Regions from separate parts of the Microscilla marina ATCC 23134 genome, predicted to be linked through region 1. Evidence: riboswitches for the same ligand, from Rfam matches in the RefSeq annotation. Region 1 holds a riboswitch; each other region holds the start of a gene.
What was found. Region 1 has a riboswitch for cobalamin ahead of M23134_RS03300 (acyl-CoA thioesterase). Riboswitches for the same ligand answer to the same signal wherever they lie in the genome.

Region 1 (2,206 bases):
TCACCTAACATAGAAAAAGAAGCCGATACTCCACCAGTAGTAGGGTCAGTAAGCAATGATATATAAGGAACTTTGGCTTCGGCAAGCAAAGCAAGCTTAGCCGATGTTTTGGCCATTTGCATCAACGAGTACCCTGCCTCCATCATGCGGGCGCCCCCCGATTTAGATACTACAATCAAAGGGTATTTTTTCTCACGGGCAAAATCTATAGCTCTTGATATTTTTTCACCAACAACCGAACCCATTGATCCTCCAATGAAGCCAAAATCCATGACTGCCAATACAATATTTTCCCCCTTCATTTTCCCATGACCAGTTCTTACGGCATCTTTCAATCCAGATTTATATTGTGACTGTTGAATACGTGTAGGGTAAGTCTTGGTGTCTGAAAAATCAAGCGGATCGCCAGACATCATATTTGCGTCCAGTTCGGTGAATTCATTTTTGTCAAAAAACACCTCAAAATATTCTTTAGAGCCTATTCTGGCGTGAAAATGACACTCTATGCAAGTATAAGCATTTTGCTTATGGTCGCGCGAGTTCATTACGTTTTTACATTTTGGACATTTGTACCAGTGCCCCTCAGGAGTTTCTTTTTTTGCTGAGGTAGGTGTAATAATCCCTTTTTTTTCTCTTTTATACCAAGCCATATTTTTGTTTTTTGGGGTAACAAGTGGTCAGAGGTACAAGCACAGGAGGGTATCTACCCTTATAGAAAAACCTGATGCTATGACTGGTCTGATGCATCAAATACTCTTTTTTCAGAGCATTTATTACCTGCTACCAATATCTGAAAACAGGTGTAGGCATTGATCTTTGTTAAAGTTAAAAGATGCCCGTTTCACCAAATTTTAAATGTAAATAACTGACTTATAAAGTTTTATAAATAAACCCGTTGTTATCAGGTTTGTGTTTTTTATGTAACTGACTTAAAATTAGTCGCCAAATTTAAATGTAAATAATCAATTTATGAAAGTTATGTAAGATTGTTCACCCAAAAAATGTGTGGCATACCTCCTAACTTCCAAGATATTGTACTTGTAGCTTGTGCTGATAATTATTTTGTTTTAGGTAAATTTTCCCGGATAGTTAATGGGTGTCTGTTTTCATCAATGGCCACAAATGTAAAATTACCCGAAATGGCTCGTTGTCGGGTTTCTTCGTACATGTGTTCCAAAAAAATATCTACTTGCACCCCCAGGCTGGTATTACCTACCTTGACTACCTTGCCTATTAGCTCTATGAATGAGCCTGCCGGAATGGGTTGTTTAAAGTCAACCCGGTCAGAACTTACCGTTACTACCTTAAGGCGGGTAAACCGAGTAGCTGTAATAAAGGCCACTTCATCCATAAGTTGTAAGGCGGTACCCCCAAACAAGGTGTCATAGTGGTTGGTGGTATTTGGAAAAACTGCCTTGAATATATGCGTTTCTGACTCTTCAATACGTTTTGTTAAATTTGTATCCATTTTAAATGATTGTTTTGGGGTAAAACCATCTTTTAGGAGAGAGTTACAAAGAGGGCAAAGCGCAACAAGGCTATGAATTTACTTTATAAAAAAGGTCATTCCATAGTTATTTTCCAAACGCCTCACACCCAACTCTAGCTCCCGAAAGTTAAGTATACTAACTATTACAAGGCAGGTCTACTGACTCGTTGCATACTCTTTGCGCCTTCCCATAAGTACGCATACTTACAGTGGCATTATGTGCAAAAAAGAGCTTTTACAACTTACAGTTGCGGGTACAGTGCTGGTTTTTCACCAGCTTCCCTTTTCGTTTGCCGTAGCAAAACCTTGTAAAGTGTGTTGAAAAAAAGAATCCGCAGCATTGAATACTGCGGAAACTAAAAAATAAAAATTCAGTAAAACCACGATGGTTAAAAGCTCCAACAGGGACAAGCTTTAAGCAACAAGTCGCAAGTCCTTAGATACCGATGAATATCGGTGCTACTCCCTATTTAACTACGTTGAGCTCATCACAGCAAGTTAGTTAAACAGGTAACTAACAAATTCATAGTATATTCATTAGATTATAAATTTGTTAGTTAGAAGTGGTTTTACTTGTGTTTTGAGACCTAAGCCCTTAGGCTTAGGCCAATGTAATTTTATCTTCTAAGTACACATCCTGAACAGCATTCAAAATGTCTACTCCTTCTGCTACAGGTCTTTGGAAAGCCTTACGCCCTAAGATCAAGCCACTTCCAC
Region 2 (2,206 bases), on a different contig from region 1:
ATCCAATGCTTGCTCCTACTATTATAACATTAGGCAAAGATGAAAAGTTTAATTATTCCAGAAGGCAATTATACCCCTTATATCTGCTTTGATACAGACACAAATGTATTTGAGGTGGCGGGAGAATCGTACAGTGAGTACACCCTCGAGTTTTTTGAGCCAGTCCTCAGTTGGTTGTCAGGCTACTTAGCACAAAATAGTCAATCACTAACCTTTAACTTTCGGATGAACTACTTTAATACCAGTACCTCCCGAAGGTTTTTTGAGATTTTAAAAATGTTGGAAGATTTTTACCACCAACAAAACAATGAGGTAGTCATCCACTGGTACGCCAAGTCAAACGACCTGGATATGATTGAAGCAGGCGAAGACTACAAAGATGACTTTGCTACACTTCCGTTTCATATTTCAGTACAAAAAATAGATTAATCATTGCTCATTACCCAATGCTGTTTCCCTCATACTATGACCACTATGGTGGAAGCAGCATCTATCTATAGCTCATAACTTTTACCCCACAGGCAAGCTTCCTTTGTGTTATCACTTTAATTTTACCTAGTAAACTTCATTTAAGAAACGAAGGCTTCAAAGCACTTCAACCATCACTGCCCCAAGCCATTTCCCGGCCTTTTATCGTCAGTCAAAATAATCAGTTACAGTCAAAAAGCAGGTTAACAATCAATCAAGTCAAACTTTTTAGTGCTTAAAACTTGCTTTTGCTTCAAAAAAAGTCGTTCCTTTGCACCAGTTTTGGTAACACTCCTCTTTTTCAGAGGCGTGTTTTAATAGGGAATCTCGTGTGATTCGAGAGCTGTCCCCGCAACTGTAAGCCACCAAACAAATTCATCACCCCTGCCACTGTTGTTAACTCCAACGGGAAGGCGTTGAATTTTGGGCAAGCCAGGAGACCTGCCAAAAAAAGCCTGCAATCAATATTTAGAAAGGCGCACTAGCATCATTGTTTCGGGCGAAAACAGTGATTGTTCAATAAAATTCATTTTACTCTTTATTTTCATGTACAGACAGGTGTCGAAGTTCAAGTGGGTATGGTGTTGCCTGTTGACCTTGGTAGCGTTTCGGGCTCAAGCCCAAAGTGATACAATCATTGGTGGCGATGTGCTCAAAGAAGTGCGCATTTATGGTATTCCCATAGAAAAATACGCCACTGGTAGCAAAGTTCACCGCTTAGACAGTGCTTTGCTGGCTACAGTCAATCATACTACTCTGGCAAACATATTACAACAACAGTCGCCAGTATATATCAAGTCTTATGGTAACGAAATGCTCTCTACTGCCTCGTTTAGAGGTACAGGTGCCGGGCATACGGCGGTATTGTGGAACGGACTCAATATTAACACGCTTAGCAACGGACAAACTGATTTTAGCCTGGTGCCCATGTTTGTTATCGACCAGGTGAGTATTCAACCAGGGTCGGCAAGCGCCATGTATGGCAGCGATGCTATAGGGGGCAGTATTCACTTACAAAACGACCCTACCTGGCGCAAAGGTTGGCAAGCCGAAGTTCAACAAAACATAGGTAGCTTTGGGCAGTACTTTAGTGCAGCCAAAGCCAGCGTTGGAACGGGCAAGTTTGAATCGGTAAGTCAGGTATACCGTTACTCTGCCAACAATGACTTTAGGGTGCGTATCTCACCTACCGAAAATAGTACTCAGCAAAATGCCAGTGTATACAACTATGGTTTTCAGCAAGCCTTGAGTTACCGCATTGCCTCTAACCAATATGTGTCGGTGCAGGGCTGGTATAGTTTCTCAGATAAACAAACCCAGGCAACCCGTGGCGATAATTTTAGCAATGATTTGATCAAGCAAACCAACACTCGTATAGTGGCCGATTATGTGCTCAATGATAAGGTGGGCTTTTTGAATGTAAAGTTGGGCTATATAGACGACTACTTGTTGTATAACGAAAACTCTACCACTGCCACCAGGCGTGGAATAGCCACTATCAGATATGAGAAACAACTCAATACAAAGTTAAGTCTCCAGGTGGGGTCGCAGTGGACCCACATCAAAACCAATGTAGATGCTTATGGGCGAGACATTGCCGAAGACCGCACCGCCATTTATGGTTCGTTGCGTTGGCAGGTATTACCGCGTTGGCAGTTGAGCGCCAATGTACGCCAGGCACACGTGACTAGTTTTGTGGCTCCTTTTGCCCCTTCGCTGGGGTCGGAGTTGGCTTTGT
Region 3 (2,206 bases), on a different contig from region 1:
TCGGCGCAGCAGGGCTGCAGCCATCGGTTTTCGCCGTAGCTATGGCTACGACTGCAAAAAGTGCCTCAGCCAGCCTCGAGTATACGCCCTCAATCTCGACACTTATTTTGAACATGTTCCTTAGTGATGTGTTTGACAACAAACCTTATTGCCATACTTTGTTAAAAATCGCTGAATTAATTGGGCAAATTTTACCCAAGATGGAATCAATGTATTGATACTGTCACTACAGGCTCTTAAGTCGCTTTATTACCTTACCCTTAGCACTGGTAATTACCAGGTAATACCAACCTTTGGGGCGCGTATCAAGGCGCAAGGTATGCAACGAAAACCCGTATACCGATTTCACTGCTTTTTGGTATACTGTTCTTTGCAAAGCATCTTGTACTTGTACAATGAACGGTTGGCTTTGGGTTGCTTTGATGATGACCGAAAAAACGCGGGTAGGGCTTGGGTTAGGAAAAACCTCTACCTGTATATTGGGGGCAACTTCCTCAGGCTTGGTTTGGGCTTGTTGGGCTTGCGCCAATGCTGTAACCAAACAAGTAGCGAATACAATTACTTTGATTTTGAACAGGACTTGATACATGATCATTTATTTTTTAGTGAGAGTTGTTCGCTTACTAACGTTTGCTACCCCTAATCCTTGTATAGGGCTTTCTTATAAAAAATGAGAAACACTTGGTTACTTGTTTGAAAAAAGTACATCTTCCCTCCTGACGCCTTCGTTTGTGTCCCCACAAACGAATAAAAAGTCAAAACCTCGAAATACGTTTATGCAACGATTCGATCCGGATGTGATGTTGTTATTTACTGATAACCAAGCGATTAAACAGAAAATAATTTTTAGCCTTAAATTTTATAAGAAAGCCCTAAATTCTTGTAACAACAAGTTTTATACTCGCTGACAACCAAGCACTCGATCAATCGCGTCGTCCTAAAAACCAATCACGAAGACTAAAGGGAGGACGTTTAGAAAGCTAACTCACTTAGCACCAAAAAACTATCCATTCATTGCCCGAAGCTTATTGCTTTTGCCTACATTTGCCCAAATTTTTGGTGAGCATACATGCTCTTTGTATCTGGTACACAAAACCAAGTTTACCAGACACTCAACAGGGAATCAGGTGTAAGTCCTGAGCAGTCCCCGCTGCTGTAACCCAACACAAAATAAGTAAGCCCCGGTGCCACTGCCATTTTAGGTGGGAAGGCAGCTTGCTTTTGGGAAGTCAGAAAACCTGCCAAAATAATGGTTTCATTCATTTGCTTTCGGGTGAAAGGTAAAACATGTTCATTTATGAAGTATATATTCAAGCAAGCTTTGTATGGCTTGTGTATGGTCTGGTTTTTAAGTAGTTGCCAGTCAAACAACCGCCAACCACAAGACCAAAGGAGCGACTCGACAAAAACCAATGCCTCTCAGCCACTATTTGACAAAACCACGCTCAAATACGCCCAGAACTTTAAAGTAGATTATTACGATCACTACAAGGTAGTCACAGTGACCAAGGCATTTACCGACCAAACCGACAGCCTACAGTATGTATTGGTACCCCACCAGCAACCAATACCTAAGGGTTTTAAGCCCCATCAAATAGTCCATGTTCCGGTACGCTCTATGGTTACTTTGTCAACCACCCACGTGGCGCTTGCCGATGTATTGGGGCTTACGGAGTTTATCACGGGCAACGCCAACAATGCCTGGATAAGCTTGCCCTCGATGCAAAAAAGAATCAAAGAAGGTAAAGTAGTAGAGTTGGGCAGCTCGCGTAATTTTAATCAAGAATTGCTTGTATCATTGCAACCCGACATAGTGCTCATGAGTAGCACACATACCGCTGGTTATCAAAAAAAACAAGCCGTGATGGGCAAAAGTACCTGCTTGATAGTAAACTCAGGCTGGATGGAACAACACCCCTTGGCACGTGCCGAATGGCTTAAGTTTTTGGCCGTGTTTTATAACAAAGAAAAACTGGCTACAGAAAAGTTTGATGCTATAGAAGCCCAATACCTCCGGGTAAAAAAACTAGCTGCCCAGGCACAAAAAAAACCCAGCGTACTTTGTGGCTTGCCTTTTAAAGGTACCTGGTATACTGCCAAAGGGGGCAGCTACATGGCGCAGTTTATCAGAGATGCTCAAGCTGCTTATTTTTGGAACAATACCCCAGGCAGTGGTAGTCACCCCTTCGACTTTGAAACTGTATTT
Region 4 (2,206 bases), on a different contig from region 1:
AGCGCCTTACATTATATGAGCGCCTTTCACCCAAGCAAATATTTGAACAACTGCAATCAGAAGTAGCAGATATAGAACTCTTGAAAGAACATATTCGTAAGTTTTTTCGCTTATGGAGTCGTAACCAATGGAAACGAGAACGGTTTGCTCCTTCTTTTCACTTAGACGATTACAGCATAGACCCTCGTAGTTGGTTTCGCTTTCCTATTTTATCTGGTGGTTTCCAGCAAGAACTGGAAAGTTTGTAGCGTTTTTTAAAAGAGAGGTGTTTTTTTATGAAGGAGATTATTTGGGTAGTTTACTAAGCTATGCCTCATTGTAAATATTTGCTTTGAAAACATCCCTTCTTGCGTTATCTTTATTGCCATAGTTTAGAGTGTAAACTCATTTTGGTTTTTGATACAAACGAAAATAATAACCTTGCTTTTTGCTAGAACTCACCCTGATTTTTTGAATGGTTTACATTTCATTATTAAAAGTAAAGATGAGTTCTCAGGCTATTCTGCAGGAAGCAAGGTGTTTATCATCTATTATTAAAAGTCAAGATGGGGGCTTGGTTTAAAACCAAACTCTTACGCTATGCAAATAAAGTAATAAGGAATCGTGTGAAAATCATGAGCTGACGCGCAACTGTAACTGGAAAAACTCCACAAGCCAGGATACTTTACTTTATTTGTCAATTTGATAAAGCTTTCGCGAACCAGGGCTGGATCAAGACTAACAGGTCAATTCTACAAGTCCATCATCTGAATAGTACGCTCCATTCAAAAGGAGACCCAAACACTTACTAGATGTTGTATTGTGCTGGTTGCTTTAGGCTTAGCTCTTATCCGCCCTCAAACAAAAAACAATGAAAATATATACTAAGAAAGGAGATGCCGGAAAAACGGGTTTATACGGTGGCAAGCGAGTATTCAAAGATGATATTCGAGTAGAATGTTATGGTACACTTGATGAAGTAAACTCTACCATTGGTTTGTTAAGGGCTAAATTAGATATTAGCCATGAGTGGCAAACCAACTTGCGAAAAATTCAGAAAGATATGATGGATATGATGTCGCATTTGGCGCGTCCCTCTGATGTTAAAAAAGTAAATACAAACCCCATGCCTACCGATGGGGCAGATTTTTGTGAGCAATGGATTGATCAGTTAGAAAATAATTTAAGGACTGCCTCTGATTATTTTTTGTTGCCAGGAGGCAATGAAGTGTCTGCTTTGTGCCATGTGGTACGCACGCAGATGCGTCGTGGTGAGCGACACCTAGTAAGCCTTATGAAAGAAGATGAAGTACACGAAGCCATTCCTGCTTATATCAATCGTTTATCTGACCTGTTTTTTACATTGGCTCGCGCCGAAATGGATAAAAACATGGTGGAAGAGGAAAAGTGGCAATTATTTGTTTACAAAAGAATTAAAAAAGAAGAGTCGCCTTTGAGTGAAGAAGAAAAGGCTGCCAAGAAAAAAACGGTACGTCCTAAAATGAAGTAATCCAGGGCGTTAAGCATTAAGTAAATGCACTACTATTTGGGATGAGTTTTGTTTTCTGACGAACTTTAAAAATCGCGCAGAGTTCGCTTTCTGAATTTCGATGCATATCGGAACCTTAGCTACGCAAGTTTTTTAAAGTAAAGTCAGGGGGCAAAAGTCGCCAAAGAACCGAGGCTACAGTTCTACTGTGCCGAGTTTCTAAATCCCGAACTTGATTCGGGTATGTTCGAATTTAATGGGTTAGGTATTTAGTGTTTAAGGTACTAGGTTTAACTGAGAACCGACTTTTCGCACGTATACTTCAGAATTTTCAAGACTTAAACAGGTATTTCTCAATATAAAAATTCATAAAAACATTAAAATAAGAATTATATTCTAAGGGGTTTTTACACTTAGCAACAAAAAGAGATTTTAAATGATATAAGGTATTTTCCCTAAAGCAAAATACACTGATAAGTTACTGATCTTCAAGCACTTGTTAATTATTGATTTTTAAAATACACGTGCGGAAAGTGGGTGAGAATTTTATAAGTATAAAATTATTGAGTTAAAACACCTTTTCAGATGGGAGGGTATCACAATAAAAAGTAAAGTTAGGTATTTTTGACTAAAGGTTATTTAGGCAATTTGATAAGAAAGTATTGCTCCTCCTGTTGGACTCGAACCAACGACCCTCTGATTAACAGTCAGATGCTCTAACCAACTGAGCTAAGGAGG

Region 2: another riboswitch for cobalamin. It lies ahead of M23134_RS19960 (TonB-dependent receptor); the one in region 1 lies ahead of M23134_RS03300 (acyl-CoA thioesterase).
Region 3: another riboswitch for cobalamin. It lies ahead of M23134_RS01810 (ABC transporter substrate-binding protein); the one in region 1 lies ahead of M23134_RS03300 (acyl-CoA thioesterase).
Region 4: another riboswitch for cobalamin. It lies ahead of M23134_RS06720 (cob(I)yrinic acid a,c-diamide adenosyltransferase); the one in region 1 lies ahead of M23134_RS03300 (acyl-CoA thioesterase).

Annotation. Positions count from the first base shown of each region.
Region 1 covers NZ_AAWS01000003.1:165,034-167,239, forward strand. Annotated here, with positions in the region: gene accD (acetyl-CoA carboxylase, carboxyltransferase subunit beta) at 1-650, opposite strand, end outside; gene M23134_RS03300 (acyl-CoA thioesterase) at 1,058-1,468, opposite strand; cobalamin riboswitch at 1,622-1,813, opposite strand; gene M23134_RS03305 (class I fructose-bisphosphate aldolase) at 2,091-2,206, opposite strand, start outside.
Region 2 covers NZ_AAWS01000022.1:19,672-21,877, forward strand. Annotated here, with positions in the region: gene M23134_RS19955 (DUF1987 domain-containing protein) at 40-429, shown strand; cobalamin riboswitch at 735-931, shown strand; gene M23134_RS19960 (TonB-dependent receptor) at 1,027-2,206, shown strand, end outside.
Region 3 covers NZ_AAWS01000002.1:136,048-138,253, reverse strand. Annotated here, with positions in the region: gene M23134_RS01815 (T9SS type A sorting domain-containing protein) at 227-589, opposite strand; cobalamin riboswitch at 1,067-1,260, shown strand; gene M23134_RS01810 (ABC transporter substrate-binding protein) at 1,298-2,206, shown strand, end outside.
Region 4 covers NZ_AAWS01000006.1:146,030-148,235, reverse strand. Annotated here, with positions in the region: gene nadE (NAD(+) synthase) at 1-248, shown strand, start outside; cobalamin riboswitch at 533-685, shown strand; gene M23134_RS06720 (cob(I)yrinic acid a,c-diamide adenosyltransferase) at 851-1,489, shown strand; tRNA gene M23134_RS06715 (tRNA-Asn) at 2,134-2,206, opposite strand, start outside.